Regions from separate parts of the Mesorhizobium sp. WSM4848 genome, predicted to be linked through region 2. Evidence: predicted binding sites of a transcription regulator. Region 2 holds the regulator's gene; each other region holds the start of a gene.
What was found. The regulator PhoB, encoded in region 2, activates phosphate uptake and scavenging genes when phosphate is short. The targets are predictions, from matches to a motif close to TGTCATNNANCTGTCAT.
Positions count from the first base shown of each region.

Region 1: a site for PhoB is predicted at 2,519-2,535, ahead of phnG (phosphonate C-P lyase system protein PhnG). Genes of this name have one in related genera too.
Region 3: a site for PhoB is predicted at 3,711-3,727, ahead of AC0L16_RS26375 (YdcH family protein). Genes of this name have one in related genera too.
Region 4: a site for PhoB is predicted at 5,824-5,840, ahead of phnC (phosphonate ABC transporter ATP-binding protein). Genes of this name have one in related genera too.

Region 1 covers NZ_JBVVPX010000027.1:39,155-46,600, forward strand. The annotation lists gene AC0L16_RS22570 (alpha-D-ribose 1-methylphosphonate 5-phosphate C-P-lyase PhnJ) at 1-270, opposite strand, end outside; gene AC0L16_RS22575 (carbon-phosphorus lyase complex subunit) at 267-1,373, opposite strand; gene phnH (phosphonate C-P lyase system protein PhnH) at 1,374-1,979, opposite strand; gene phnG (phosphonate C-P lyase system protein PhnG) at 1,976-2,437, opposite strand; gene phnF (phosphonate metabolism transcriptional regulator PhnF) at 2,642-3,343, opposite strand; gene AC0L16_RS22595 (alkaline phosphatase family protein) at 3,404-4,633, opposite strand; gene AC0L16_RS22600 (ABC transporter ATP-binding protein) at 4,641-5,576, opposite strand; gene AC0L16_RS22605 (ABC transporter ATP-binding protein) at 5,687-6,703, opposite strand; gene AC0L16_RS22610 (ABC transporter substrate-binding protein) at 6,741-7,446, opposite strand, start outside.
Region 2 covers NZ_JBVVPX010000030.1:23,996-31,441, reverse strand. The annotation lists gene AC0L16_RS24005 (sugar ABC transporter permease) at 1-855, opposite strand, end outside; gene xylF (D-xylose ABC transporter substrate-binding protein) at 994-2,034, opposite strand; gene AC0L16_RS23995 (ROK family protein) at 2,300-3,547, shown strand; gene phoB (phosphate regulon transcriptional regulator PhoB) at 3,598-4,287, opposite strand; gene phoU (phosphate signaling complex protein PhoU) at 4,304-5,011, opposite strand; gene pstB (phosphate ABC transporter ATP-binding protein PstB) at 5,050-5,865, opposite strand; gene pstA (phosphate ABC transporter permease PstA) at 5,878-7,446, opposite strand, start outside.
Region 3 covers NZ_JBVVPX010000035.1:59,541-66,986, forward strand. The annotation lists gene AC0L16_RS26345 (amino acid ABC transporter ATP-binding protein) at 1-109, opposite strand, end outside; gene AC0L16_RS26350 (amino acid ABC transporter permease) at 114-764, opposite strand; gene AC0L16_RS26355 (amino acid ABC transporter permease) at 766-1,431, opposite strand; gene AC0L16_RS26360 (transporter substrate-binding domain-containing protein) at 1,504-2,379, opposite strand; gene AC0L16_RS26365 (IclR family transcriptional regulator) at 2,517-3,320, shown strand; gene AC0L16_RS26370 (YdcH family protein) at 3,354-3,557, opposite strand; gene AC0L16_RS26375 (YdcH family protein) at 3,798-3,983, shown strand; gene ispG (flavodoxin-dependent (E)-4-hydroxy-3-methylbut-2-enyl-diphosphate synthase) at 4,351-5,604, shown strand; gene AC0L16_RS26385 (lytic transglycosylase domain-containing protein) at 5,609-6,481, shown strand; gene AC0L16_RS26390 (hypothetical protein) at 6,556-6,717, shown strand; gene AC0L16_RS26395 (LysR family transcriptional regulator) at 7,011-7,446, shown strand, end outside.
Region 4 covers NZ_JBVVPX010000039.1:47,547-54,992, reverse strand. The annotation lists gene phnF (phosphonate metabolism transcriptional regulator PhnF) at 1-348, opposite strand, end outside; gene phnG (phosphonate C-P lyase system protein PhnG) at 471-932, shown strand; gene phnH (phosphonate C-P lyase system protein PhnH) at 932-1,543, shown strand; gene AC0L16_RS27940 (carbon-phosphorus lyase complex subunit) at 1,545-2,657, shown strand; gene AC0L16_RS27935 (alpha-D-ribose 1-methylphosphonate 5-phosphate C-P-lyase PhnJ) at 2,654-3,547, shown strand; gene phnK (phosphonate C-P lyase system protein PhnK) at 3,544-4,320, shown strand; gene phnL (phosphonate C-P lyase system protein PhnL) at 4,323-5,030, shown strand; gene AC0L16_RS27920 (DapH/DapD/GlmU-related protein) at 5,027-5,644, shown strand; gene phnC (phosphonate ABC transporter ATP-binding protein) at 5,911-6,768, shown strand; gene phnD (phosphonate ABC transporter substrate-binding protein) at 6,909-7,446, shown strand, end outside.

The sequences.
Region 1 (7,446 bases), on a different contig from region 2:
CGAGACCGCGTTCGTGGCGTCATCCGCACCTTGGTCAATCACCTTGAGCGTGTCGTTGGGGCCGATGACACTGGCTGTCACTTGTATGCCACCAGTACCCCATCCGTAGGCTAGCGGCATCTCGCGACTGCCAAATGGAACCTGCAGGCCGGGAACGGCCATCGCCTTCAAGATGCACCGACGGATCATCCGTTTGGACTGCTCGTCGAGATAGGCAAAGTTGTACGTCTGGCGGCTACGCTTGGCCGCATCTTCACGAATGCCAGTCATTCCGCCGCCTCCTTGGTTGAACGGCTGCCGACTTGCGCCTCGCGCAGCTGTCGAATGAACTGCAGGTCACCCTGAAAATCGACGTAGTGAGGCAAGGTCAAATGTGAGACGAACCCGGCTGCCTCGAGATTGTCGGTATGAGAAAGCACAAATTCCTCGTCCTGTGCGGGGTATTTCACATCCTCGCCATATTCGCGCGACCGCAACGACCGATCGACGATCGCCATTCCCATCGCCTTGCGCTCACTCTTTCCAAAGGAGAGACCATATCCCCGCGTGAAGCGTGCTGGTTCGTCGTCCGAGCCCGCAAACAAGTCCAACGTCTGGCATTCCGTGACGGTGATGTCTCCTATCGAAACGGGAAAGCCCAGTTCCTCGGGAATGAGCTCGATCGCGACGTCTCCGACCCGGGTTTCGCCGACATAGGGATGGGCTGCGCCATAGCCGCGCAGGGCGGAATAGGCCAATCCCACGACAAATCCTTCATCGCCACGTGCAAGGTTCTGCAAACGCTGATCGCGACCGGCCGGTAGCGCCAGAGGCTCTCGCGTTAGATCGAACACCGAGGCTTCATCTGGCGCAGGCACTTCGGCTTCGATCAGGCCTTCATCCGAGATGCTGTCGAAAGCACGCGGACAATTGGCGTCAAGCGGGGTCTCACCAAGTTCCGCTTTCAGCTCCTCGACTTCAGCGTTGTCGACGAGGTCGAAATCAAGCAGCCGATGCGTGTATTCGTAGGTCGAACCGAGGACCTGGCCTCCCGGAACGTCCTTGAAGGTGGCAGAGATCCGTCGCAGGATGGCCATCCGATCCGTATTGATCGCTTTCGACACCGCAAAGCGCGGCAGGGTCGTCCGGAAAGCCCGGAGTAGGAAGATCGCCTCGACTGCGTCGCCCTGAGCCTGCTTCAATGCGAGCGCTGCAAGCTCTCTGTCGTAGACCGAGCCCTCGCACATCACCCGATCGACAGCGAGACCGAGTTGCTCGGCAATCTGAGTAACCGCAAGTTCGGGGACTTCAGGATCGCCGCGCCTATCCTCTGCGATCAAGCGGTGCGAGTTGAGAATAGCCTGCTCGCCCCCTTTAACAGCCACATATGCCATTTAGATCTCCACCGATATGCTGCGAGGAAGAGCAATGATTGCGTTTCCGGAGGTAAAGAGGACATCCACCCCGATTGGATAAAGCTCCTGATTGAGCTGCCACTCTCCCCAGAACCACGACGGAAGCCCCTCAATGGCGACCGAGGCCTCGTGCTGGATCCCAGGCCCACGCCACCGAACCGGTGAACCGGCAGTAAAGGAGGGGACCTGGACAATAATGGTTGTCGAAGTCTGCGGCTCCAACTCGGTTCCGAGATGAAACTCTGCCAGGCGTGGCATCGTCACCGGATCCGTCACGATGGCAAATGCCGCTTCTTCCGCGCCAACCACGAACGGTGTAGCGCAGTGAAACCGAAGGTAATTGCGGACCTCGTCGCCGCTGGATCGGTAATCGAGCCAGATCGGTGTTTCGAAGTCTGCCAATGTGAGGCAAGCGGAGACGGTCGCCGGTGCGAGCGGTCCAACTGCCGTAGTTTCAGAGCCGAGCGTTTGCGGACGGCCCACATATGCATAGGCATCCAGGATACGGCGGAACGTGTCTTGGCTATCGAAGACGGGATGCGTGAATCCGGGCTCGATCCCGGAAGTGTCCATAATGCTGCTCATTCCGGACTCGTGCCTCGCGCCATTGCAAAAAAATCGACCTTTGTGGAAGCCGCCTTGCGGCTCTTCAGCTCACGGCGGCTCGCTTGTATTGCTTCGAATCGAGCGACCAATTCATGACTCTCGGCCGCGACTTCATCCGCCCTTTGAAGAAGCGCATCGAAGACTGCCGCCAGTTCCGCCTGGCGTTGGTCGCGTCCGAGCACGAAGGCGAACCCCGTCGTGCCGTCGGCTAGCCTCAGCGCACATCGGGTCATCGTGGCCTCACCGAGGTTAAAGGGGCTGCCGGTACCGCCTGCCCGTCCACGCAACAGGACGAGGCCGGTCTCGGGCCGACGCAGCCATTCATATTGTGGTGCGGTGGGCAGATCGCTCCATGCGCGCTCAAGGTCTTCGCACATGGTTCGCGCCAGAACCGCCATCCATCGCTGCCTTTTTTCCATTTGATTGCGCACTTGCATTCGCCGCTCGATTGAGGCGTGGATAACGGACCAGACCTAAGTTGATACATAGATATCTAGGTATCTAGTTAGAAGCACTTTGCAACACTTTAATGACAAGACGCTGTTCTGGTAAAAAAGTGTTGATCCGAGGAGGGAAGATACCGTCGTTTGGAAGGTTGAAGCCACTCACAAGCTCCCTTTCCATTCGCCGGCAATCTCGGTTTAGCCGTCGCCTTCTATCAGATATTCATATCTGTCGGCTCGGATAACGCTGAAGGCGTATTTGATCGGCAATCCGTCTGGTGTCACATCGACATTGGTTTCAAACAGCACTGGACTGGACGAAGATATTCGCAACAAAAGGGCTTCCTGTTGGGTAGGCCTTCTGGCCGTTATCCGCGTCCATTTTCGCTTGTATTGCGGGATGCCACAACGCTTCAGGGCCGCTGTCGGAGAGTTCAGCCCCTCGAACGCGGTGGCGAGACCAGGAACGCGCTCGACGGGATAATATGCGGTTCCGGTCGCCAAGGGCCAATCGTTGATGAACGAACTCGACCTTACGGCAATAACGAGCGCTGAGGGCGCGATCTTCAAATGCGATGCAAATTCCGGTTCGACAGAGATCTCGTTGATCGACAATATCTCCCGCTTCACCGACTTGTTCTGGCCAAGAAGCTTGAACGTGAATCTCGGATCACTGTCCAAGGTATGCGAAATGAAGTCGTCGGCAACGAACGTACCGACACCGTGTTGCACCCGCAGAGCCCCTTCAGACTCCAGGGCCTTGATTGCATTGCGCACGGTATGTCGATTGACGCCAAATCGTTCCGCCAGGACAAAATCGCCGGGCAGACGACCATTCTCGAAGGCTCCCGCGTGGATGTCATTGAGTATACCGGAGCGAACCACTTCCCAACGTTTCATTAAGCACCACTTCAACTGTCGATACGGCCATTGCATTCCCCAAATGGGCACAAAACCTGTTTACTCGAAAAGCGGCAGATCGGGAAATGTCTCAGTGGGTAGCCCAAGGATGGATGCAAGCGTCGGCGCGAGGCGTGTTGCTTCAGCCTCTTCCGCCACGGCACTTGGCAGGCCGGCCCCGGAGATGATGCAGATACGGTCGTCCGCACTCATACCTGGTCGAAATCCATGGGTGGATTTGTATTTCGGGCGACCGAACGGTTGGTCTGTAGGATGCCCCGCTGGCACTTCTTCGAAATCATGCAGCGGCGGAGCCACGAAGGTCGCGACGCGCTCGCGCAGCCCTACCGGCAAATGTGCATCGCTCCAAGGTTCCGCCCCGACGGTGGCCAGCCTTTGCGTAACCTCCGCACGATCGGCGGCGTTCTCGACCAGGACATGCAACGTGGCGCCTTCGGAGCTCCATGTCTTTCCGGGAATAACCAGATCGGGCAGGATCGAGGTGTCGATATTGCCGTGGCCGTGATCGCTGGCAATTGCAATCACATATTCGTCAAGCCGCTCGGACCGCCGCAAGGTTTCCAGGCAAAAACCGACGAGAGAGTCGGCAAAAGCGACTGAGAAATGGGCCTCTTCGCTCTCGTAACCGAACTCGTGCTGGAAAATGTCTGTGACATTAATCTCGGTGATGACCAGATCCGGCGGCTCTTGTGAGCCGATCAGCCTTGCGGTGGCGGAGATGGTCAATTGGTCGTCGATGAGCGTCGTTGTGACCCGAGAGATGCTATCCGGTTTTGCGGATTGCTGAACGAAGGAGGGCAGGGGAACCCTCGCCAGGCGACCGCGTGGATCCTTCACTGTCAGAAGATAGGGGGCACTGCCGTCGCTCGGAACCTTGGTGAAGCCGGGCCCGCGCATCCAACTAGGCGGAACGTAGACGGAGGTATCTTCCGGATCAACGAGAGCATGCCCGATGCAGGCCACGTCCAAACCCGCGCGTGAAGCAAGGGTTGCAATTGTCGGCACAAGAAGATGCTCCACCTCGGCCGCGATGAATGCTCCGTCGCTCAGAACGCGATTGCCAAAAACCCCGTGCCTGTCTGCTTCGACGCCTGTGAGGATCGAAGCCCGACCGGGCATGGAGGTCCCCGGCACAGCCGAACGCATTCGGCGAACGCGGTATCCGCTGTCGGCGAGCAAAGACAAAGTTGGGAGACGCACCCGATGGTTCTCAAGATAGTCCGAACTCACGCCGTCGATCATGATCAACAGGAGTTTACGACGCTTCATTTCACTGTCATCCTTTCAATTCGAAAGGTTTTTGTTTGATGCAGGCCGTCCAGTGACCGGGCACAACCTGCCGTAATTGCGGTGAAACCGTCGCACACTCCGGGCTTGCCATCGGGCACCTGGTTCTAAAGACGCAGCCGGATGGCGGTGAAAAGGCACTCGGCACTTCACCTTTCAGGACCACCCGGTTTCGTCGTCGAAGGCTTGGATGTTCGGCCGGCAGTGCGGCCAGCAAGGCTTCGGTATACGGATGCGCAGGCGCATCCCAGAACATTGCCGAAGGGGCGATCTCTATGATCCGACCGAGATACATGACGATCACCCGGTCAGCGATGTGGCTGACCGTGCGCAGATCATGCGAGATGAAAAGCATCGTCAGGGACAACTTGTCCTTCAGATCCAGGAGCAGATTAACGATCTGCGCCTGAACCGAAACATCGAGAGCCGAAATAGGCTCATCGGCGACGATGAAGTCCGGCTCGGTCGACAATGCCCTGGCGATGGCAATGCGCTGGCGCTGGCCGCCGCTGAAGCTGTGCGGATAACGGGGGCCATGCGTCCGGGATATTCCGACCTGGGACAGGAGTTCGGCCACGCGCTCGATCCGTGCTCGCGGCGTCAGATGAGCATGATGGATCGACAGCGGTTCACCGACGATTTCCCCGACGCTCATGCGTGGGTTGAGGCTGCTATAGGGATCCTGGAACACCATCTGCATATGTCGCCGAAAGGAACGCATTTCCTTTGGCGTCAGGGTCGTCAGATCGACTCCTTTGAAGCGAACCCGACCGGAACTCGGCTGGGTCAGCCGCAGCAAGCTGCGTCCCAATGTTGTCTTGCCTGAACCGGATTCGCCGACAAGAGCGACGATCTCACCAGGAAATATCGAAAACGATGCCCCGTCGACGGCTTTGATGAACCTCTTGGAACGGAATCGCGACATGGTGCGGAGTGGCAGATGGACGCGAAGATCCTCGACCTCGAGCAAAGACGGAGCGCTGAACGCCGGGATCGCACCGCCGTCGGGCGTGTCGAAATGGGCAAAGGACGCATTCATGCTACAGCCTCCGGCTGCGCATCCGCGGCGGTGACTTCACGCCAACGCCAACACCGAACGCTGTGTCCGTCGGCCATGTCGAGTTTCGGCATGTGGAGTGCGCAGTCCGCCGCCGCATGGCTGCAGCGCGGACGAAAGGAACAGCCGGTTGCCAGATGAGCAAGTTCTGGAGGGCTGCCCGGAATGGCAGAAAGCCGCCGGGGAAATGCATGGCCGGGCTGTAATTGTGGTCGGGCCTTCAGCAGCCCGCGTGTATAAGGCATCCGTGGCGTGTCGAAGATCTGCATGACATCGCCCTCCTCGACAACCCGGCCGGCGTACATCACAACGACCCGGTCAGCGATTTCGGCAACGACACTAAGATCATGCGTGATGAACAGCATGGCCATGCCGGCTTCCTGCTGTAGTTCGTGAAGAAGAGCGAGGATTTGCGATTGAACCGTGGCATCGAGAGCCGTCGTCGGCTCGTCGGCGATAAGCAATTTCGGCCGACATGACAGCGCGATCGCGATCATTGCTCGCTGGCGCATACCGCCGGAAAGCTGATGAGGATAGTCATCGAGGCGCCGCTCGGCATCGGCGATACCAACGCGATCGAGCAGCTCTCTGGCCTGGCGTCGGGCTTCCCGAAGGCTGCATCGTTGATGGGTCCGCAGAACCTCCATCAATTGGTTGCCGATCGTGTAGACCGGATTGAGCGCCGCCGCAGGATCCTGAAAAATCATGGCAATGTCGTTGCCAAGAATGCGGCGCAGTCGACGTGCGGGGATATGGAGAAGGTCCTCCCCTTGATAGAGGACCTTCCCAGCAACGATCCGCCCCTGCGACTTCGGAATGAGGTTCAGGATGGAAAACGCGGTTGCCGATTTGCCTGAGCCGGATTCTCCGACAAGGCAGACCGTGCTCCCGTGTCGAACCGAGAACGAGACCCCTTCGACTGCTCTGACAGTGCGATCGCGGGCATAGAAATACGTGCGCAAATTCTCGACGCGCAGGAGTTCGGCATGGTTCATCATAAACCGTCCTGGTAGCTGGGCGAAACAGTGGCATTCACTTGAAGTGAATGTTATCCGGCCTGAAATCCATGGTGTAATCGGTGTTCGGAAGCCACTGGATGTTGGTGCGGACCCCGTAGAACTCCGGCGCACGATACAAATAAGTACCGGGCGCTTCGTCTTCGAAAATATCGATCATCTTTTGATAGATGTCGTAGCGACGGTTGCCGTCGAGTGTGGTTTCGCCTTCGTTGGCGAGTTCGTCGAAGCGTTGCTCGTCTTTCCAAAACCGCTTCGCCCAAGTCATGTAAAGCGTGACCGCAGGGTCGGTCGGTACCACCCAGTCAGAACCGTTTCTTACGGTGAGGGCAGGATCCTCCTTTTTGAGCTTGGTCCAGCCCTCGTCGACACGGACGCTGGCGTTGATGCCGATCGCTTTCCACATCTGAACGACAGCTTCGGCGACAGCAACGCCATTCGTGTAGTAGACGGGGTGCGTCATGTAATAAATCGGCTGTCCCTTGTAGGAAGATTCAGTGAGGAGCTGACGCGCGCGGTCAGGATCGAAGGCAGGCGTTGGCCGATTGGGATTGTAGAGTTCCCGTCCCCAGGCCTCATATTGAGCCGAGTGCGGCAGCGTGGCTTTGCCATCCCACAGGGCGTCCACCAGCAACTTGCGATCGATGGCGAGATTGAGTGCCTGACGCAGTTTCTTGTCTGCCATCACTGGGTTGAAGGTGTTGTAGAGAAGGAAGTGGTGG
Region 2 (7,446 bases):
CAGCCCGCCTTCGGGGATGGTGATGCCGTTCCGCTGGGCGTACTGGCGAACGATGCCGATCGGCCACGGATAGGAATTGGCTATCCAGACGGCGCCGAGGATGGCGGCGCAGGCGACAACACCAAGCAAGCTCTCCGCCCAGACCGGGCGCAGCGGAAATTTGAAGCGCTTGCGCTGCGACCGGCCGTTGAGCAGCATCAAGGCGACGGCCACACAGGCGAGAATGCCGACGATCCAGCTTGCGGTCGCCCCGATCGAGCCACGCGGCCCGCCACCCATGAGCTGGAAGGTGGCATCGAGCGGCGCGACGGTGCGCCCGCTCGTCATCAGCCACGCCATGCCGCGCCAGATCAGCAGGCCGCCCAGCGTCACGATGAAGGCCGGAACCTCGAGATAGGCGATGATGAAGCCCTGAAGCGCGCCGATGATGAGGCCGAGCGCCACGCCGGCAGCCAGTGCGATGACCCATATCCAGGGATTTCCAAGCTGGAATCCCATGACGCGGATGAGGAATTCTGCTTGCGCAGCGCCCATCACCATGCCGATCACCCCTTCGACGGAGCCGACCGAAAGATCGATGTTGCGCATCACGATGACCAGCACCATGCCGGTCGCCATGATCGCCACCGAGGACGTCTGCACCGACAGGTTCCAGAGATTGCGCGGCGTGAGGAACAGCCCGCCCGACAGGATGTGGATTCCAACCCAGATGACCAGCAGCGCGCCGACCATGCCGAGCATGCGAATGTCGAGCTCGGTTGCCTTGAGGAAGCGGCCGAAGGGGCTGAGCTCGGATTCCCGCGCCCGATCGACAGCTGTATCCGTGGCCGGCGTGTTGGAAGTCGTTTCGGTCATGATGTCCTCCCACCGTTGCCGTCTGCCGCGGATGCCGGAAGCAGCTTAGAAATTACCCGCGAGACGCGGAAAAACAACTCTTTGAAAAAACGCCGCGGCGTGAAGCCGCGGCGTTTCAGGTTTTTTGGCGAAGGCGGATCAGTTGCAGACCGGGACAGTGCCCGCCGCCGCGCCGGCGCAGACCTCTTCCTGCTTGATCCAGCCGGCATCGATGACGACGTTGAGATTGTCCCTGGTGATGGCAATCGGCGTCAGGAACAGCGACTTGACGACATTGCCGCCCGGCGTGGTGAAGTCCTTGACGCCGGCAATGTCTGTCATCTGCTTGCCGTCGGCCAATTGCGAGGCGATCTCGGCGGCATTCTTGCCGAGCTCGCGCGCGTCTTTCCACACCGATACGGTCTGTGTGCCCAGCGCGATGCGATTCAGCGCGGCATGGTCGCCGTCCTGGCCCGAAACCGGGACGGATCCGGCCAGGCCTTGCGCCGTCAGCGCCGCGACGACACCACCGGCGGTGCCGTCATTGGCGGCAACCACCGCATCGACCTTGTTGTCGTTGGCAGTCAGGAACTGTTCCATGTTCTTCTGGGCGTTGGCGGGAAGCCAGCCGTCCGTATAAGCCTCACCGACATTCTTGATCTTGCCGCTGTCGATGGCATCCTTGAGCACTTCCATGGAGCCGGCGAACAGGAAATCGGCATTCGGGTCGGCGCCCGAGCCCTTGATGAAGACGTAATTGCCTTCCGGCGCCACCTTGAACACTTCGCGGGCCTGCATGCGGCCAACTTCCTGGTTGTCGAAGGTCAGATAGAAGACGTCCTTGTTCTCGATCAGCCGGTCATAGCCGACGACCGGAATGCCTTCGTCCAGCGCCTTCTGCACCGCCGGACCGATGGCCGAGGCATCCTGCGCAAGGATGATCAGCGCGTTGGCGCCCTGCGAGATCAGGCTCTCGACGTCGGTCAGCTGCTTGCCGGGATTGGACTGTGCGTCAGCGGAAATATATTTGTCGCCGGCGGCCTCGATCGCCGCCTTCATGGCGGCTTCGTCGGTCTTCCAACGCTCTTCCTGGAAGTTCGACCACGAAACGCCAATGACCTTGTCCTTGGCCTGCGCGGCCGACGCGAGCGTCAGCGACATGGCGACCCCCGCCAGAATGGCGGCTGCGAATCTCTTCATGATATTCCTCCCTGCGCCGCGTAGGGCGCGACCAACTGGCCCGAAGGCCGGCACAAAGGCCTCTATTTTTTCGAGCCTCGAAAAAATACTGGTCCAACGCCGAAGCCCTGTCAACACCAATTCTGGCGGATTTTGATGTCCTGTTTGGCTTTTTTTCGAGGCTCGGAATAAATAATGACAGGCCCTTCTGCTTCTGCCAGTATTTGTCGGACATTACCGACGGCTTCCGATTCATGAGCGGCCGCGGCGATGAGGAGAAGCAAAAATGTCGGTCGGAATCCGCCATGACGATCTGCGCCGGCGCAACCGGGCGATGGTGATTTCGGCGGTACGCCGCGCAGGCCAGCCGTCGCGGACCGAGATCGCCGCAACCACCGGCCTCAGCCATTCGACCATATCGGCGATCTCTTCCGACCTGATCCAGGAAGGCATCCTGGCCGAGAGCAAGGCGAGCGAGACGGTTTCGCTGAAACGCGGCCGACCGCAGGTCGGCCTCAGCCTCAATCCGCAAGCCGCTGCGGTGTTGACCGTCGTGTTGTCGCTGAATTTCCTGTCGGTCGCCGTCATCGATTATGCCGGACAAGTGGTCGCCGAGGAACAGCGCCGGCTGGACACGCTGACCATGTCGCGCGACGCGCTGATCGGCGAATGTGTCGCCATCGTCCGGCGCCGGCTCGAAGATCCCGACCTCGATGTCCAAAGCGTCGCCCGCATCGCGCTGGCGATCCAGGGCATCACCGATTCCCATGCGCGCGCCATGTTGTGGTCGCCGATCACGCCGCAGACGAACATCGCCTTCGCCGACATTCTGGAACGCGAGTTCGGCATCCCGGCCATCATGGAGAACGACAGCAACATGATGGCCGTGGCGCTGCGCTGGCGCCACCCGGATCGCTACCGCGATGATTTCATCGCCATCCTGCTCTCGCACGGCATCGGCATGGGGCTGGTGCTGAAGGGCGAATTGTTCACCGGCACCCACTCCTCAGGCGGCGAATTCGGCCACATGATTCATCGGCCGGGCGGCGCGCTTTGCCGCTGCGGGCGGCGCGGCTGCGTCGAGGCCTATGCCGGCAACTACGCCATCTGGCGCAACGCAAGGCAATTGAGCGAGAACGCAGAGCCGGTCGCCGATGTCAGCGACGCCGAGATGCGGGCACTGGCGGCCCGGGCGCGCGAGACGGACGGACCGGAGCGCGAAGCCTACCGCAAGGCCGGCGAAGCGCTCGGCTTCGGGCTCGGCAGCCTGTTCGCGCTGATCGATCCGGCGCCGGTGGCCATGGTCGGCGCCAGCGCTGCCGCCTTCGACCTGATCGAGCCGGCCCTGCGCGAGGCCATCGCCCAGACCGCCGGCGGCCAGCATTCGGGTTCGATTTCCTTCGACACCGAGCCGAACGAGCTGCCGCTGATCCGCGAAGGCTGCGCCATGCGCGCGTTGACCTTCGTCGACCAGGAGGTTTTTGCGCCCGGCGCACAAGGCAAGTCCGGCACGATCAGGAGAGACGTGGCCTGAGTCCGAACGAGGACTCAGCCATTCGCAGGCCGGCCTCACCTGAATATCAGCTAGTCTTCCCTGATCGCGTAGCCAGCGCCACGGATGGTGCGGATGACATCGGGCATGCGACCATTGTTGACCGCCTTGCGTAACCGGCCGACATGGACGTCCACCGTGCGCTCGTCGATGTAGATCGTCTCGCCCCAGACATTGTCGAGCAACTGACTGCGCGAGAAGACCCGGCCCGGGTGCCGCATCATGAATTCGAGCAGCCGGAATTCGGTCGGCCCGAGCCGGATCTCGCTCTTCTTGCGATAGACCCTGTGCGATTCACGATCGAGCATGATGTCGCCGACCTTGAGCACGCTGGACAGCACTTCCGGCTTGGCGCGGCGCAGCAGCGCCTTGACCCTGGCCATGAATTCCGGTGTCGAGAACGGCTTGACCAGATAGTCGTCGGCTCCGGTCGAAAGGCCGCGCACCCGGTCGCTCTCCTCGCCGCGCGCGGTCAGCATGATGATCGGCAGCCGCTCGGTTTCGGGACGCACCCGAAGGCGCCGGCAAAGCTCGATGCCGGAAACCGCCGGCACCATCCAGTCGAGCACCAGAAGATCGGGCACGTTCTCCTGCAGCCGGATTTCGGCCTCGTCGCCGCGCGTCACCACCTCGACCTGATAGCCTTCGGATTCCAGATTGTAACGGAGGAGGACGCCCAGCGGCTCTTCATCCTCCACCACCATGATGCGCGGCGCGATCATCGGCCGGTCACTCCTGTCATGTCGCCGGCGCCGACATCGTCGTTTCGTCGAGCTTCGGGCGATCCGCCGGCAATTGCTGCCCGGTCACGACAAAGTAGGCGTTTTCGGCGATGTTGGTGACATGATCGCCGATACGCTCGAGATTCTTGGCGCAGAACAGAAGATGCGTGCAGGCGGTGATGTTGCGCGGATCCTCCATCATGTAGGTCAGGAGTTCGCGAAAAACCGCCGTGTATTTCACGTCGATCTTCTGGTCGTCGGCGCGCAGTTCTTTCAACGCGCCGGCATTGCGCGACACATAGTGCTCGACCACGCCGCGGAGCTGCACAAGAACGAGATCCGCCATCGTGTCGATACCGTGCGACAGATTACGCGGCGTGGCGCTCTGCCCGACTGCGCTGACCCGCTTGGCTATGTTCTTGGCCAGGTCGCCGATGCGCTCGAGATCGCCGGCCATGCGGATTGCGCCAACCACGGCGCGCAGATCTTGCGCCATCGGCTGCCGCTTGGCGATCAGCGTGATCGCACTATCGTCGAGTTCGCGCTGCCGCGCATCCATGATGGCGTCGTCCGAGACGACGCGCTGCGCCATCGCATTGTCTGATGCAAGCAACGCGCGGATCGAGGCTGCGACCATCGCGGCGGCGAGCTCGTCCATATCGCGGATCAGCCTGTCGATGTGCTCCAGTTCCTCGTCGAAAGATGCGACGGTGTGTTCACCCATGATACTGTCCTCGTGTTCGAAATTCGCCGCCGGACCGCTCAGCCGAATCGGCCGGTGATGTAGTCCTGGGTGCGCTTGTCGTCGGGGTTGGTGAACATCTTGTCGGTCGCGCCCTCCTCGACCAGATAGCCGAGATGGAACATCGCCGTGCGTTGCGACACGCGCGCTGCCTGCTGCATCGAATGGGTGACGATGACGATCGTGTAGTTCTGGCGCAGTTCGTCAATCAGTTCCTCGACGCGGGCGGTGGCGATCGGATCGAGCGCCGAACAGGGCTCGTCCATCAGGATCACTTCCGGCGATACGGCGATGGCGCGCGCGATGCACAGGCGCTGCTGCTGTCCGCCGGAGAGACCGGTGCCCGACTCGAGCAGGCGATCCTTGACCTCGTTGAACAGGCCGGCCTTCTTCAGGCTCGATTCAACGATGCCGTCCAACTCGGCCTTGCTCCTGGCCAGGCCGTGAATGCGCGGACCGTAGGCGACGTTTTCATAGATCGACTTCGGAAACGGGTTCGGCTTCTGGAACACCATGCCGACGCGGGCTCGCAGCTCGACGACATCGATTTTCGGGTCGTAGACATCCTCGCCGTCGAGCGTGATCTTGCCGCTCACCCGCGCGATATCGATCGTGTCGTTCATTCGGTTCAGGCACCGCAAGAATGTTGACTTGCCACAGCCCGATGGGCCGATCAACGCCGTCACCTGGTTCTCGCGGACATCGATATCCACGTCGAACAGAGCTCGCTTCTCGCCGTAATGAACAGAGACCTTTTCGCCCTTCATCTTGATCGAAGGGGCATTGGTTCCGCTGCTCAGTTTCTGCTCAACGCCGGCTTCCGTCATGATGTTCATATCCTCTACTCCTTACCAGCGCCGCTCGAAGCGCTTGCGCAGTATCACCGCGATGGCGTTCATGATGACCAAAAACAGCAGCAAAATCAAAATCGCCGCCGAAGTCTTCTGCTGGAATCCAGCTTCCGGGAAATCCGCCCACATGAATATCTGCACCGGCAGGATCGTCGCGGGATCGGTGAAGCCGCCGGGAATGTCGACGATGAAGGCGACCATGCCGATCATCAGCAACGGCGCGGTTTCGCCCAGCGCGTGCGCCATTCCGAGGATGGTGCCGGTCATGATGCCCGGCATCGCCAGCGGCAGGACGTGATGGAATACGGTCTGGACCTTGGACGCTCCGATGCCGAGCGCCGCCTCGCGGATCGACGGCGGCACGGCGCGCAGCGAAGCGCGCGAGGCGATAATGATGATCGGCAGGGTCATCAGCGCCAGCACCATGCCGCCGACCACCGGGGCTGACCGCGGCATGCCGAAGAAATTCAGGAATACGGCAAGTCCAAGCAGGCCGAAGACGATCGAAGGCACCGCCGCCAGATTGTTGATATTCACTTCGATCATCGTCGTCAGCCGGTTCTTGGGCGCAAATTCCTCAAGATAGATCGCCGCTGAAACGCCGATCGGGAAGGCGATGGCCAGCGTTACGATCATGGTCAGGAACGATCCGACGACCGCGCCCCAGACACCGGCCAATTCCGGCTCGCGGCTTGCGCCGGTGAAGAAGAAGATCGAGTTGAACCGGCTTTCGATCAGGCCGGCGCTCTTCAGCGTGTCGAGCCAGACGATCACCTTGTCGGAAATCTTTCGCGATGCTTCCGGCGTCTCGATGACGCGCAGGAATGCCTGGCCGCTCGCGGCGGGCGCAGTGCTCTCCAGCGCCTCGATCACCGTACCCTTTGCGATCACCGTGCCGTTGGCCGCAGGCGACAGCGCGGTCAGCTTGACCGTGCCGCCATTGAACGCGACCAGCAGCGACGACGCGCCGCTCGTCAGCGTGAGCATGCCGTTTTCGCCCTCGGTCGCACCATGGCCGCGCGCCAGCGCCAGCATGGCATCGTCGCCGAAGGTCAGATCGATGTCGCCGCTGGTTTCCGAAGGCGTGACGCTTGTCGAAATCGCTTCGTCCGAACCGACGTCGGCAAGCAAACCCTTGAGGTAGAGGTCGGCAAAATCGTCAAGTGGAACCGCGTAGTCCACCGTTCCTCCGAGCATCCCCGGATCAGCCGCAATATCCTTGCGCAGGAACACGCCTGTGCCGGTGGAAATCAGCCCGCGCAGCAGGCGCTTGTCCTGGCGGCTCGTCACATCCGGAAATTTTGCCGTAAGCGCTTGCTGAGCGATGGCGTCGTAGTTCACTTCACCGAGTTTCGCCGGGTCGACCTTGGCCGCTGAAAGATCGATCGGCAGCGTCAGATAGTTCTGCCGCAGCGCCGGAATCGCCTGCGTGACGATCGTCGACAGGAGCAGCACAAGGAACAAGCCGGCCAACGCGACGGCTGCGGCGCCAAGCCATTTGAACCATGTTTCCGTGCGGTAGCGGCCCTTCAGCCGCGCCTTCGCGGCATCGTCGGTATGAATGCT
Region 3 (7,446 bases), on a different contig from region 2:
CGCGCGTCACCTGCAGGCTGACGGAGCGCAGGACCGCGACGGATCCGAAGGATTTGGAAACCTCGGAGATGTCGAGAAGCGCCGGATTGGCGGACGGGGAGATGGACATCTTGCTATTCCCGGATGAAGGAGAAACGCCGCTCCAACCGTCGGCTGGCCAGGGAGAGCGCGTAATTGACGGCGAAGTAGATGACCGCGCCGAGGATGTAGAGCGGCATCGCTTCGTAGGTGCGGCCGATGACCTGGTTGATGGCGTGCATCAGGTCGGTGATGCCGAGCAGCGAGACCAGCGCGCTGCCCTTCACCGCATCGGTGACGCCATTGATCCATGGTGGCAGGAAACGCCTGAACGCTTGCGGGAAGATGACGTAGGCCAGTCGCTGGCGAAAGGTCAGCCCGATCGCCATCGCCGCTTCGGACTGCCCCTTCGGTATGGAACCGACCGCACCGCGCAGATACTCGATGACCTGCGCCGTCTTGAACAGGGTGAGCGCCAGCACGGCTGCCCAGAAGGATTCCAGATGGAGGCCGACGGCAGGCAGGCCGTAATAGACGAAGAAGATGAGCACCAGGATCGGAATGCCGCGTATGGTATCGCTGAAAATGCGCACCGCCCAGCGCAGCGGAGCCGGGCCATAGACAAGGCCGACGCCCATCATCGCGCCGGCGACGAGCGACAACACCACGACCAGCAGCGACACCCATAGCGTCACGGCAAAACCCTGGGCCAGGAAGGGCAAGGCATAGGCGATCTGGCCAAGCATCCTAGTGCGCCGCCCTGAACCGGCGCTCGACAAGCCGAAGTGCAAAAAGAAGCGCGTAGCCGGTCAAGAGATACATCGCCGTCACCACAAGGTAGACCTCGACGATGCGGAAGGTGTTGAAGTTGATCCACTGGGCGCCGTAGGTGAGCTCGGGCACCGAAATGACCGAGGCAACGGACGTGTCCTTGAACAGCGACAGGAACGTGTTGGAAAGCGCGGGCAGCGTTATGCGCAGCATCGTCGGCAGGCGCACATGGACCAGCCTTTGCCATGGCGTCAGGCCGATCGCCTTGCCGGCGTCGATCTGTCCGCGCGGAACCGCTTCGAGCCCCGAGCGGAACACCTCGACCAGATAAGCGCCGCTATAGAGCGACAGCGTGGCAATGAACGAGGTCTGCGCGCTGTAGGCGATGTCGACCACCGTCGGCAGGCCGTAGAAGACGAGATAGACGAGCAGGATCAGCGGCACGTTGCGGATGAACTCGACATAGGCGGCGATGACGGTCCGCACCGCACGCCCGGCCGACACGTACCAGACCGCCAGAAGCAGTCCGATGAGGATGCCGATCGCGATGGAGATCACGGCCAGCTCGAGGCTGAGCAGCAGCCCGCCCCAAAGCTTGTCGAAATGCCGCCAGATCAGGTTGAAGTTCAGGGTATAGCCCATGTGTCCCTGTCATTATCGAGGGCTGTCGACGATAAGCAGGCGGAAGGGTGCAAGCCCTTCCGCCTGCTTATCTCAGATGACCGGGAAGCCGGGATGGCGGGCCGGCGGCTCCTGTCCGAAATAGTCCTTGAATGCAGCGTCGTAGAGCGCCGTCTCATGGCCGAACATGGCGGTGGTGAAGGTCGTATTGACGAAGGTCAGCCAGTCGAGGTCGCCTTGCCGAAGTGCGGCGCCGTAAAGCATCGAGAACCAGCTTTTGCCGGCATCGAAGTATTTGTCCGGATTGCGCGAGGCGAGCCAGCGGACCGTCGACAGATCGACGGCGGCGGCGTCGACGCGCTTCGATTCCAGTGCCTGCAGCACGTTGGCCTGCGTGTCTATCTGCATCACCTGCGCCTCCGGCAGGACGACGTGCACATTCGCCTCGGCATCGACATTCTGCAGGATGGAAACCCGCGTCGCCGAACCGCCGGCAAGCAGCTTGTCGAAGGTCTTGTTTTCGGCGTTCGGAAGGGTCAGCAAGGCGATGCCTTCGACGTAATAGGGCCGGGAGAAGTGGATCAGCTGCGAGCGCTGGGCGGTCATGGTCATGAACTGGATCGAAATGTCGACCTTGTTGGTGGTCACGTTCGGAATGCGCTGGGCCGGATCCTGCATGACGAATTCGACCTTGGTCGTATCGTCGAAAAGTCCCTTGGCAAGAATGCGCCCCATGGTGATGTCCATGCCGACCAGTTCGCCGGCATCGTTTTCGAAGTGCCAGGGTGCGTTGGTGCTGCCGGTGCCGACGATCACCTTGCCGCGATCGAGAACGGTGCGCAGCAGGCTGTCCGGCACCGCTTGCGCCGCCGCCTTCTGAACATCGACTGTTGCGGCTGCGCCCACCACTCCGGCCGTTGCAAGCCCGGCCAGTTTCAGAAAATCACGTCTTTTGGATGTGTCGTTCACGGCGACCTCCTTTTCGTGTTGTGTTCCCCTTTGCCGATACATGCATCCGTAAGCTGGCATCAGTAATCTGCTGGATTGTCTCTTACAAAAGACACATGTATCCTGTACAAGACAGATACTAACATCAGGAATCAGCAATGCAAGATGGCAATGCCTTGGCAGTTCGGCCGGACGCCGATCCGGGCGAAGACAGGATTGCGGGCTCCCGCGAAAAGGGTCTCAACCGGGTGCTCCATATTCTGGAGTTTCTTCACGCGAACCAGCGAGCGATCGGGATTGGCGATCTCGCCAAGGGAGTGAATGCGCCGCGCTCGACGATCTACACGCTTGTGCGCTCGCTCGTGGATGCGGGCCTGCTGGAAATGGCCGGCGACGGCAACCGCGTCTATTTCGGGAAGAAGCTTTATCTCTACGGAATGGACTATGTGCGCGGCAACGACCTGCTCAGGAGAGGGCGTCAGGAAGTCGACAATCTTTCGCGCGAGACAGGCGAGACCTCCGAATTGTGCATGCTGCAAAGCGGCCGCTACACGATTGTCCATTCAAGCCCGGGCACCAGGCCGTTCCGGATCAGTTCGGCCACAGGTCTGCAGATCCCGCTTCCCTGGACCGCTTCCGGGCGCCTGCTTCTCGCCGGTTTCGAAAGGGCCGTGATCGAAGACATGGTGTCCGAAGACGATCTCGTCCTGCCGGACGGCCGCAGATTGTTGCTGGGCGACTTCATAGAAGATATCGCTACGGCCGGGGCTGCCGGCTACTGTGTGACCTCAGGTCTTGTCGATGCCTATACAAAGTGCCTTGCCGCGCCGGTCCTTTCAGCTGCCGGCAAGGTCGAGGCGACGATATGCCTGGTGGTTCCCATCGACACTTCCGAGGAGAAGACCGGCGATCTCATCGCCCTGCTGCGCGAACGCGCGGCGAGGCTTTCGATCACGGAATGAGCAGGATTTGTCGCGACCGTAAGCGGGATTCGCTCACGCGATGATGTCGGGGATGATCCGGTCTTCCAGCGCCATCAGCCGGTCTTTCAGGAAAAGTTTTTTCTTCTTCATGCGCTGGATCTGCAGAGGGTCGCAGCTCATGGCGATCATCGCGTTGATGGCCGCGTCGAAATCGGCGTGCTCCTGTTTCAGCCGAGAATATTCGAGGCGGATATCAGCCTGTTCCTGTTCGGACATTATCTACCGTCTGCACGTCTGCGGCGCCCAAAAATGGGCCTGATTGGGCGAGGCCGGAGGTATCTTGCACCGGCGCGCAGCCAATACCACATTTCGTATTGTCGTGGAATGCTACCACGCAGCATTCGACATCGATGCCCGATAGTGGCACACTGTCATTATGCCGTCACAGAAGCGAAATTGCGGTGGGACGCGCCTTGACGGCTGCAATCGAGGAAACCATGAAAGGGAGAACCAATCATGTCTCTTGCATCCCATCTTGATGAGCTGCAGCGGAAACACGGCGACATCGAACGCGAAATCGATGATGCGATGAACCATCCATCGGTCGATGACCTCGAAATCGTGAATCTCAAGCGGCGCAAGCTGGCGCTCAAGGACGAGATTGAGAAATTGAAGGCGAAACCGAAACCCACCACGCACTGACGCTCATCTACGGCGCTGCGCGTCCTTTGGACGCGCAAAGGGCGCTGTCGTGCTTCTGATTTTGGCGCATGGTCGTTTCCGAAAATCCTTTCGGTTTCGGGATCGTGCGGGACAGTGCGCGCTTGGCGCGACCATTTTCTCCGGTGACAACCAATGCCGCCGGAGCGTTTCCTTATTTGTCCGGCGGTTCGATTTGACAGGTTTGCCTGCCTGTCGCCATTGACAAGCCATCTTTGCTCCTCCACCTCATGCCGGGACCTTCTATAGCGCCGCGCCTCCTTTCGGACGCGCAATGGACGCTGTATTTTGATTTTTGCGCAGCCGGAAACCGATTCCGGAATTCGGCGCTAACAAAGGGCAGCCGGCCATGACCGGATATTTTTCTTCACCCTTGCCGCGCCGCACGTCTGTCGGTGTCGACGTCGGCGGCGTGATGGTCGGCGGGGGCGCCCCTGTCGTCGTTCAGTCGATGACCAACACCGACACCGCCGACGTCGACCAGACAGTTGCTCAAGTTGCGGCGCTGCATCGCGCCGGCTCCGAGATCGTGCGCATCACCGTCGACCGCGACGAGAGTGCCGCCGCCGTGCCCGCCATCCGCGAGCGGCTCGAACGGCTCGGCATCAATGTGCCGCTGGTCGGCGATTTCCACTATATCGGCCACAAGCTGCTCGCCGACCACCCGGCTTGCGCCGAGGCGCTGGCCAAATACCGCATCAATCCCGGCAATGTCGGCTTCAAGGACAAGAAGGACCGGCAGTTCGCGGCGATCGTCGAGATCGCGATCCGGTACGACAAGCCGGTGCGCATCGGCGTCAACTGGGGGTCGCTCGACCAGGAGCTTTTGACCAGGCTGATGGACGACAACCAGCGCCGCGGCTTTCCGCTGACCGCGCAGGAGGTAACGCGCGAGGCGATCGTGCAGTCGGCGATCCTTTCGGCCGAAATGGCCGAGGAGATCGGCCTTGGCCGCCAGAAGATCATCCTGTCGGCCAAGGTCAGCGGCGTGCAGGATCTGATCGCGGTCTACACCGAGCTTGCCACCCGCTCCAACCACGCGCTGCATCTCGGCCTCACCGAGGCCGGCATGGGTTCGAAAGGCATTGTCGCCTCGTCCGCGGCGATGGGCATTCTTCTTCAGCAAGGCATCGGCGACACGATCCGCATCTCGCTGACGCCGGAGCCGAACGGCGACCGCACCCGCGAGGTGCAAGTGTCGCAGGAACTGTTGCAGACCATGGGGTTCCGGCAGTTCGTGCCGATCGTCGCCGCCTGCCCCGGCTGCGGCCGCACCACCTCTACCGTGTTCCAGGAACTCGCGCAGAGCATCCAGGCGGATCTGCGCAAGAACATGCCGGTGTGGCGTGAAAGATACCCCGGCGTTGAAAACCTCAAAGTCGCGGTGATGGGCTGCATCGTCAACGGTCCGGGTGAATCCAAACATGCCGATATCGGCATTTCGCTGCCCGGCACCGGCGAGACGCCGACGGCGCCGGTATTCGTCGACGGCAGGAAGGCGGCGACGCTGCGCGGCCCTTCGATCGCCGCCGACTTCGAGAAAATGGTCGCCGACTATATCGAGCAGCGGTTTGGGCAATCCGGCAAGGCCGCGGCGGAGTAGGTCGATGCGGCGCTTCCCTTGGGCGACGCCGATTTTGCTTGGTGGATTGGTTCTGCTCGGTGGGCTGGGCTGGGCGACAGCCGTCCACGCCGATCCGCCGCGCCCCGCCAAGCAGCGGCTGCTCGACCGTGTTTGCAATCTGATCGAGGCGCATGCCGATCAAAACGGCCTGCCCAAGGATTTTTTTGCCCGGCTGATCTGGAAAGAAAGCCGCTTCGATCCCAATGCGGTCAGTCCAGTCGGCGCCGAAGGCATAGCCCAGTTCATGCCGGGCACCGCCAAGATACGCGGTCTCGCCAATTCCTTCGACATCGAGCAGGCCATTCCGGCCTCGGCAAAATATCTCGCCGAGATGAAAACCGGCTTCGGCAATCTGGGCCTGGCCGCCGCCGCCTACAATGCCGGCGAAAGCCGGGTGTCGCGCTGGCTGAGTTCCGGCGGCTTCCTGCCGATGGAGACCGAAAACTACGTTTTGGACATCATGGGCGAGCCGGCCGACAGGTTCACCGACACCGCCTATGCCGGCAGCATCCAGCCGCTCGACAAGAAAGCGAGCTTCGCGGTCGCCTGCCGCAAGCTGCCGGTCATCAAGTCCCAAACCGTGGCCATGGCGTCGATCAACGTCAAGCCGTGGGGCGTGCAGGTGGCCGGCAATTTCCGCCGCGCCGCCGCACTCAATCAATGGACTGGTGTGAAGCGCCGGTTTCCGGCCTTGCTTAACGGCCATGATCCGGTTGTCAGCCGGGTGCGCTCGCCGATCGGCAGGCGCGGCATCTATGCAGTCCGGATCGGCGCCGACTCCAAAGCCAAGGCCGACACCATCTGCCGGAAACTGCAAAGCGCCGGCGGTGCATGCATTGTGGTGCGGAATCGGTGATGGGTACCGACTGATTTTCCCGACAAACCATCGAAGCTGCGCTTTTATTCCACGAAATGCCCAGCAGCGGACGCGTGCTCAGCGCCGAATCGAAAATCGCCTTCCCGACAAAGGAAAGCCTCGCGAAGATGCTGGACCAGACTGGGCTGGTCGTCGAAGAATGGCTCGGCAACTGGCGTGGCGAGCCATACCGTCCGACATCGCCCGAAATCATCCCGATTGGCCGGCTGCGCTAGCCCGGACATTGCTTCGCCTTGAGCGTTTTCCCATTCCTTGATGTGACCGATTGAGCGTACGGATAAGCCAAAGACACCACCGCCCAATTGCGGCGCTGCGCTGACGACGTGCCCACCGATGCAGTTCGTGAGCATCTCGCAGGTTTACATGTTCTGAACCCATGGCACCTCCTCTCCAGCATTTTGCATGCTGAAGAGGAAAACATATTATGGTTCGCATCTGCCGATAATTGGTGTTAATTTCCGTTCATCTGTGACGAATTGGAATAGATATCATCGATCGGCAAGAGACGATGGCTGTGTACCTGGCGGTTGTCGAGGAAGGTGACTTCTCGGCAGCTGCACGCCGGTTGCGGATGACCCCTTCGGCCGTCAGCAAAATCATCGGTCGGCTTGAGTCCCGCCTTGGCGTGCGCTTGCTGCAGCGCTCGACGCGGCGCATCAGCTTGACGGCGGAAGGCAGCACCTATGCCGATAGTGCTCGCCGCATCCTGAACGACATCAAAGAGGCTGAAATTGCGGTTCAACCCGGAGCAGAACCGCGCGGCCGGCTGCGCGTCAGCCTTCCGAGCGCCTTCGGCCATCGCTTGATCGTGCCGATGTTGCCGGCCTTCATCGATCGCTACCCGGCCGTTGAACTCGAGCTGATGTTCACAGATGCGATTGTCGACCTGTTGGCTGAGGCAACCGACGTCGCCGTGCGCGTTGCCGCCCACAACGATTCCAGGC
Region 4 (7,446 bases), on a different contig from region 2:
CGCCGATTCGAGCAGCACGCTGCGACGCTCCGACGCCTGCCCTTGCAGGCCCTCCGAAAAACGGGTGCGCGCTCCGATCGGATAGGACAGGCGCTTGCGCGACAGCACAAAAGTGCCGCGCCCCTGTTCGGCCCTGAGCACGCCATCCTGCACCAGCGCGGCGATGGCGCTGCGCACCGTATGGCGGTTGACGCCATAGCGCTCGGCCAGTGCAACTTCCGGTGGCAGCGCAGCATTCTCGGCAAAGTCGCCGACGGCGATCGACTGCAAGATCTGGTCGGCGATCTGCCGCCACAGCGAGACGCCGCTGCGCCGCTCTATGCTGCCGGCAATCTGCTGCCCGATCATTTCTTGCCCCAATCTTTTTGCCCATGTCACGCACACGTCATGGACACGCATTAGAAAATAGATATAATTTGTATAGTTGTCTATATCAATCGACAAATTTTCGATGCAAGGGAATGTTAACCATGCGAGGACAGGAAGCGCGCGATCAGGCCGAGCGCAAGACCGTCATGGCAACGCTGGCGCAATCGACCGGCGACGATATCGTCCGCCTGTGGAACGAAGCCGGCCTGCCTTCTGAGGCGGAACTCCTGCGCGGCCCCGAGACCGGCCTGGTCACCGTGCGCGGCCGCATCGGCGGCGGCGGCGCGCCGTTCAACGTTGGCGAGGCGACGGTCACCCGCGCCACCGTTCGGCTCGCCTCCGGACAGGTCGGCCACTGCTACGCGCTGGGCCGTGACAAGCAGAAAGCAAAACTGGCGGCTATCGCCGACGCGCTCTGGCAGGACCCTGCCATGCGCCGCGAGGTCGAGACCAAACTCATTGCACCGCTGCAGGCCGCACTGGCCAGCGCACGTGAACGGCGGCGCGCCGAGACGGCGGCAACCAAGGTCGATTTCTTCACCATGGTACGCGGAGAAGACTGATGGGCATCGCAACGGAAGCGATCGAGGGCGGCTTTGCCGATCCGGTGTTCGACGCCCAGACGGTGTTCCGCGCCGTGATGGACGCAATGGCGCGGCCGGGCACCCTGCAGCCCCTGCCGGTCTTTGCCCGCCCGCCAGCGCCGCTGTCGGCCATTGCAGGCGCCATCGCGCTGGCGCTGTGCGACAACGACACGCTGCTCTGGCTCGACCCCGCCTTGCAGGCTCCAGCGACGGTGAGATCCTGGCTCGGCTTCCACAGCGGCGCGGCACTGGCCCACACGCCAGCCGATGCGCATTTCGCGCTGATCGCCACGCCGGCCGAGATGATGGCGCTCGACGGCTTCTCACAAGGCACACAGGACTATCCCGACCGCTCGACGACGCTGATCCTGCAGGTGAGCGATCTCGTCTCAGGCGCCCCGCTGCTGCTCGAAGGTCCTGGCATCGAAACAACCGTGACAATCGCGCCGGCGCAGATGCCGCGCCACTTCGTCGAACAATGGAAGCAGAACAATCAGCGTTTTCCGCGTGGTGTCGACATTATCCTCGCCACCCCGGAAGGCGTTGCCTGCCTGCCGCGCACGACGCGCATCAAGACGATGGAGGCGTGATATGTATGTCGCGGTAAAAGGCGGTGAAGCGGCCATTGCCAACGCCCACGCCCTGCTCGCCGACCGCCGCCGCGGCGACCGTTCCGTGCCGGCGCTTCGCCTCGACCAGATCGTCGAGCAGCTGGCGCTCGGCGTCGACCGGGTGATGAGCGAAGGTTCGCTCTACGACCGTGAATTGGCGGCGCTGGCCATCGTTCAGGCGCGCGGCGACATGATCGAGGCGATCTTCCTGGTCCGCGCCTATCGCACCACGCTGCCGCGCTTCGGCTACACCAGGGCGATCGACACCGGCGCGATGCTGGTCGAGCGGCGCGTATCGGCGACCTACAAGGATCTTCCCGGCGGCCAGTTGCTCGGCCCGACCTTCGACTACACGCACAGGTTGCTCGATCCCGAGCTTGCCGCCGGCGGCGATGTCGCCGAGCCGCTGCAGCGCGCCAGCGACGCGGACGCCATGCCGCGTGTCTCCGCCATCCTCGCCCGCGAAGGCCTGATCGAACCCGACGGCGACATGCCGCAGGACCATATCCCCGGCGACATCACCCGCGAGCCGCTGGAATTTCCGATGGCGCGCGACATCCGCCTGCAGGCGCTGTCACGCGGCGACGAGGGTTTTTTGCTGGCGCTCGGCTATTCCACCCAGCGCGGCTATGCCCGCAACCATCCGTTCGTCGGCGAGGTTCGCATCGGCGAGGTCGAGCTGGAACTCGACGTGCCGGAGCTGCCATTCGCCGTACCGCTCGGTTCTGCGCGTGTCACCGAGTGCCAGATGGTCAACCAGTTCAAGGGCTCGGCCAAGGCGCCGCCGCAATTCACCCGCGGCTACGGCCTCGTCTTCGGCCAGAGCGAGCGCAAGGCGATGGCCATGGCGCTATGCGACCGCGCGCTTCGTGCAACCGAATTCGGCGAAGACGTCGTCGCCGCGGCCCAGGACGAGGAGTTCGTCATCTCGCACTCCGACAATGTCCAGGCGACCGGCTTCGTCGAGCACCTCAAGCTGCCGCACTATGTCGACTTCCAGGCCGAGCTCGATCTGGTGCGCCGCATGCGCGCCGAGCATGACGCCCGCGAGAACGGCGGCAAGATGGAAGAAAAAAGGGAGGCCGCGGAATGACCGCACAACCGACCGATATCGCCACCTACAACTTCGCCTATCTCGACGAGCAGACCAAGCGGATGATCCGCCGCGCGATCCTCAAGGGCATCGCCATTCCCGGTTATCAGGTGCCGTTCGCCTCGCGCGAAATGCCGATGCCCTATGGCTGGGGCACCGGCGGCGTCCAGGTCACCGCCTCGATCATCGGCCCCGACGATGTGCTGAAGGTCATCGACCAGGGCGCCGACGACACCACCAATGCCGTCTCGATCCGCGCCTTCTTCAGGAAGGTCGCCAATGTCGCCGTCACCACCGAGACGGCCAAGGCGACCATCATCCAGACCCGTCACCGCATTCCCGAACATCCGCTGACATCGGGCCAGGTGCTGGTCTATCAGGTGCCGATCCCCGAGCCGCTGCGCTTCCTCGAACCGCGCGAGACGGAAACGCGGAAAATGCATGCGCTGGAGGAATACGGCCTCATGCATGTAAAACTCTACGAAGACATCGCCAGGCACGGCCGCATCGCCACCACCTACGCCTACCCGGTCAAGGTCGAGGGTCGCTATGTGATGGACCCGTCGCCGACGCCGAAGTTCGATAACCCGAAAATGCACCGTTCACCGGCTCTGCAGCTGTTTGGCGCCGGCCGCGAAAAGCGCATCTATGCGCTGCCGCCTTTCACCGACGTGATCAGCCTCGACTTCGAGGACCATCCGTTCGAGGTGCAGACCTTCGACCAGCCCTGCGCACTGTGCGCAGCCGAGAACGTCTATCTCGACGAGGTCATCCTCGACGACCATGGTGGCCACATGTTCGTCTGCTCCGATACCGACCATTGCGAGAAACGGCGCGAGCGAGGCCATCGCGGCCACCTTGCGCCCGAGACGATGGAGCCAGCGCAATGAGCGACGAGCCGCTGCTGCGCGTTTCAGCGCTGTCAAAATTCTACGGCTCGCGCATTGGTTGCGAAAACGTCAGCTTCGACCTTTGGCCGGGCGAGGTGCTGGCTGTGGTCGGCGAATCCGGATCCGGCAAGACGACGCTGCTCAACTGCCTGTCGACCAGATTGCTGCCGAGCTCCGGCACCGCCAGTTACCGCATGCGCGACGGCCAGTTCCGCGAGCTTTACCGCATGAGCGAGGCCGAGCGCCGCTTCCTGATGCGCACCGACTGGGGTTTTGTCCACCAGAATCCCACCGACGGGCTGCGCATGACGGTGTCGGCCGGCGCCAATGTCGGCGAGCGGCTGATGGCGGTCGGCGACCGCCACTATGGCAATATCCGCGCCACCGCCGTCGACTGGCTGTCGCGCGTCGAGATCGACGAGGACCGTATCGACGACGAACCACGCGCCTTTTCCGGCGGCATGCGCCAGCGCCTGCAGATCGCCCGCAACCTCGTCACCGGGCCGCGGCTGGTGTTCATGGACGAGCCGACCGGCGGCCTCGACGTTTCGGTGCAGGCGCGCCTGCTCGACCTGTTGCGCGGCCTGGTCACCGATCTCGGCCTGGCGGCCATCGTCGTCACCCACGACCTTGCGGTGGCGCGTCTGCTGTCGCAACGCATGATGGTGATGAAGGACGGCCGCGTCGTCGAAAGCGGCCTCACCGACCGCGTGCTCGATGATCCGCGCGCGCCCTACACCCAGCTACTCGTTTCTTCGATCCTGCAGGTGTAACCATGGCAACCCCGCTCGTCGTCGCCGATGTCGCCAAGAGCTTCACCATGCATCTGCGTGACGGCATCAAACTGCCTGTCGTCGCCGGCGTGTCGTTCTCGATCAGGAGCGGCGAATGTGCCGTGCTCGGCGGCCCCTCCGGCGCCGGCAAGAGCTCGATCCTGAAGATGCTCTACGGCAATTATGCCGTCGACGCAGGCCAGATCATCGTCCAGCACGAGGACGGGCTCATCGATCTGGCGACGGCCAGCCCACGCACCGTGCTTGCCGTGCGCCGCCTCACGATCGGCTATGTCAGCCAGTTCCTGCGCACCGTGCCGCGCGTCTCGGCGCTGGATGTCGTCGCCGAACCGCTGGTCGAGCGCGGCGAGGACCGTGAGGTCGCGCGCAACAAGGCACGCGCCTTGCTGGCGCAACTCAACCTGCCGGAAAAGCTCTGGATGCTGCCGCCGGCGACCTTTTCCGGCGGCGAGCAGCAGCGCGTCAACATCGCGCGCGGCTTCATAACCGAGCACCCGATCCTGCTGCTCGACGAACCGACCGCTTCGCTCGACGCCAGCAACCGCGACGTGGTGATTGCGCTGATCGCGGCCAAGAAGGCGGCCAGCGTCGCCCTGCTTGGCATCTTCCACGACCACGACGTGCGCGAGGCAGTGGCCGACCGCGTCATCGACGTGACCGCTTTTGCCGCCGGGAAAATCGCCGCGTGACCCGAAAACTGTCGGAAACGCCGCTTGTCCACGAGACAGCGGAAGTCGACAACTCGACGCTCGGCCGCTGGACCGAGATCGCCGAAGGCTGCCGGCTTTCGGAAAGTACGGTCGGCGACTATTCCTACATGATGCAGGACTGCAGTGCCTGGTGCGCGACGATCGGCAAATTCGCCAACATCGCCGCCAGCGTGCGCATCAACGCCACCAACCATCCGACCTGGCGGCCGACGCTGCACCATTTCACCTATCGCGCCTCGGACTATTGGGACGACGCCGAGCACGAGAGCGAATTTTTCGCGCAGCGCCGCGCCAAACGGGTCACCATCGGCCACGACACCTGGCTTGGCCACGGCTCGACCATCCTGCCCGGCGTCAGCGTCGGCGATGGCGCAGCGGTCGGCGCCGGCGCCGTGGTGTCGAAGGACGTCGCGCCCTACACCATTGTCGGCGGCGTGCCGGCCAAACCGATCCGCGAACGCTTCGACCGCCGTACGGCGGAACGCTTTCAGGCACTCGCCTGGTGGGATTGGGACCATGCCCGCCTGCGCGCCGCGCTCGACGATTTTCGCGCGCTTTCGGCGGAAGCATTTCTGGAAAAATACGGCGGTTAGTGAATGGTCAATAGTGAATGGCGGCAGGGAAGCCGTTCTTATCACCATTCACCATTCACCATTCACCATTCACCATTCACCATTCACCATTCACCATTCACCATTCACCATTCACCATTCACTTGATCGAACTGCGGCCGCCGGCTCGCCCCCTTCCAGGCTGTGGACAGTAACAAATCTGACATCAATCCGACACCGCGGCTTCACGCGGCTGCGCTAGCCAAGGTTAACAGACCTTCGAAACGCGACTGGACTGGAACTTGCCTATGTCAGCAACCGCAGCCACGCTCGAAATCCGCGGCGTCACCCGTCGGTTTGGCAGGAACACCGCCGTCAGCAATGTCGAGATCTCGATCCCGCACGGCCAGATGGTCGGCATCATCGGCCGCTCCGGGGCCGGAAAGTCGACGCTTTTGCGGATGATCAACCGCCTCATCGATCCCAGCCAGGGCTCGATCTTCTTTGACGGCGCCGAAGTCTCCAGCCTGCGCGGCTCGCTGCTCAGGCGCTGGCAGCGCGATTGCGCCATGATCTTTCAGCAATTCAACCTGGTGCCGCGCCTTGACGTTTTGACCAATGTGCTGCTCGGGCGGCTCAATCACCGCTCGACCCTTGTCAATCTGCTCGGTGTCTTCTCCCGCGAGGAACGGGCCGAGGCAATCGCCGCGCTCGAACGTCTCGACATCGCCCGCACGGCTCTGCAGCCAGCCGGCACCTTGTCCGGTGGCCAGCAGCAGCGCGTTGCGATTGCCCGCGCCATGATGCAGCAGCCGAAAGTCATCCTCGCCGACGAGCCGATCGCCTCGCTCGACCCGCTCAACGCCAAGGTGGTGATGGATTCGCTGCAGGACATCAATCTGCGCGAGGGCCTCACCGTCGTCACCAATCTGCACACGCTGGATACCGCGCGCACCTATTGCAACCGCATCATCGGCATGGCCGCCGGCAAGGTGGTGTTCGACGGCCCGCCCGAAGACCTCAATCGGGAGGCCGTGCGCATGGTCTATGGCGCCAACAGCAATGGCGGTGAAATCTCCGAGGCGATCACCTCGACCAGCGTTGCCATCAAGCAAAAGATCGCCGCATCCGCCGGACCGCTCGAGCCGGCATTTCCCGGCTATTAGCTCCAAGATCCCGGCCAGTGGATACCGGTATACGAGTATACGAAAGCAGACGACGACAGAGCGCCCGGACCGCCAGTCCGCATCAAGGCCGGCGTAAAACGCTTCCGGCGCGACGCCGGAACCAACAGGAGAGACGCGAAATGTTTAGAAAAATACTTTTCGGTGCCGTTTCCATCTTCGCCATGGCGGTGGGCGCGGTTCAGGCACAGGACCTGAAGGAATTCCGCGTCGGCATTCTGGGCGGCGAGAACGAAGCCGACCGCCTGCGCAACTACCAGTGCTTCGCCGACCACATCAAGCAAGTCCTCGGCGTCGAAAAAGTTTCGCTGTTCCCGGCCGCTGACTACGACGGCGTCATCCAGGGCCTGCTCGGCGGCACGCTCGACTTTGCCGAGCTCGGCGCTTCCGCCTACGCCAAGGTCTATCTCGAAAACAAGGACGCGGTTCAACCGATCCTGACGACGATCCAGACCGACGGCTCGACCGGCTACCGTGCGGTCATGGTCGCGCGTGCTGATTCCGGCATCAAGACGCTCGCCGACATGAAGGGCAAGAAACTCGGTTTCGCCGATCCCGATTCGACTTCTGGTTACCTGATCCCGGTCACGTCACTGCCCAAGGACATCGGCATGGATGTGAAGAGCTACTTCGCGTCGACCGGTTTCGGCGGCGGCCATG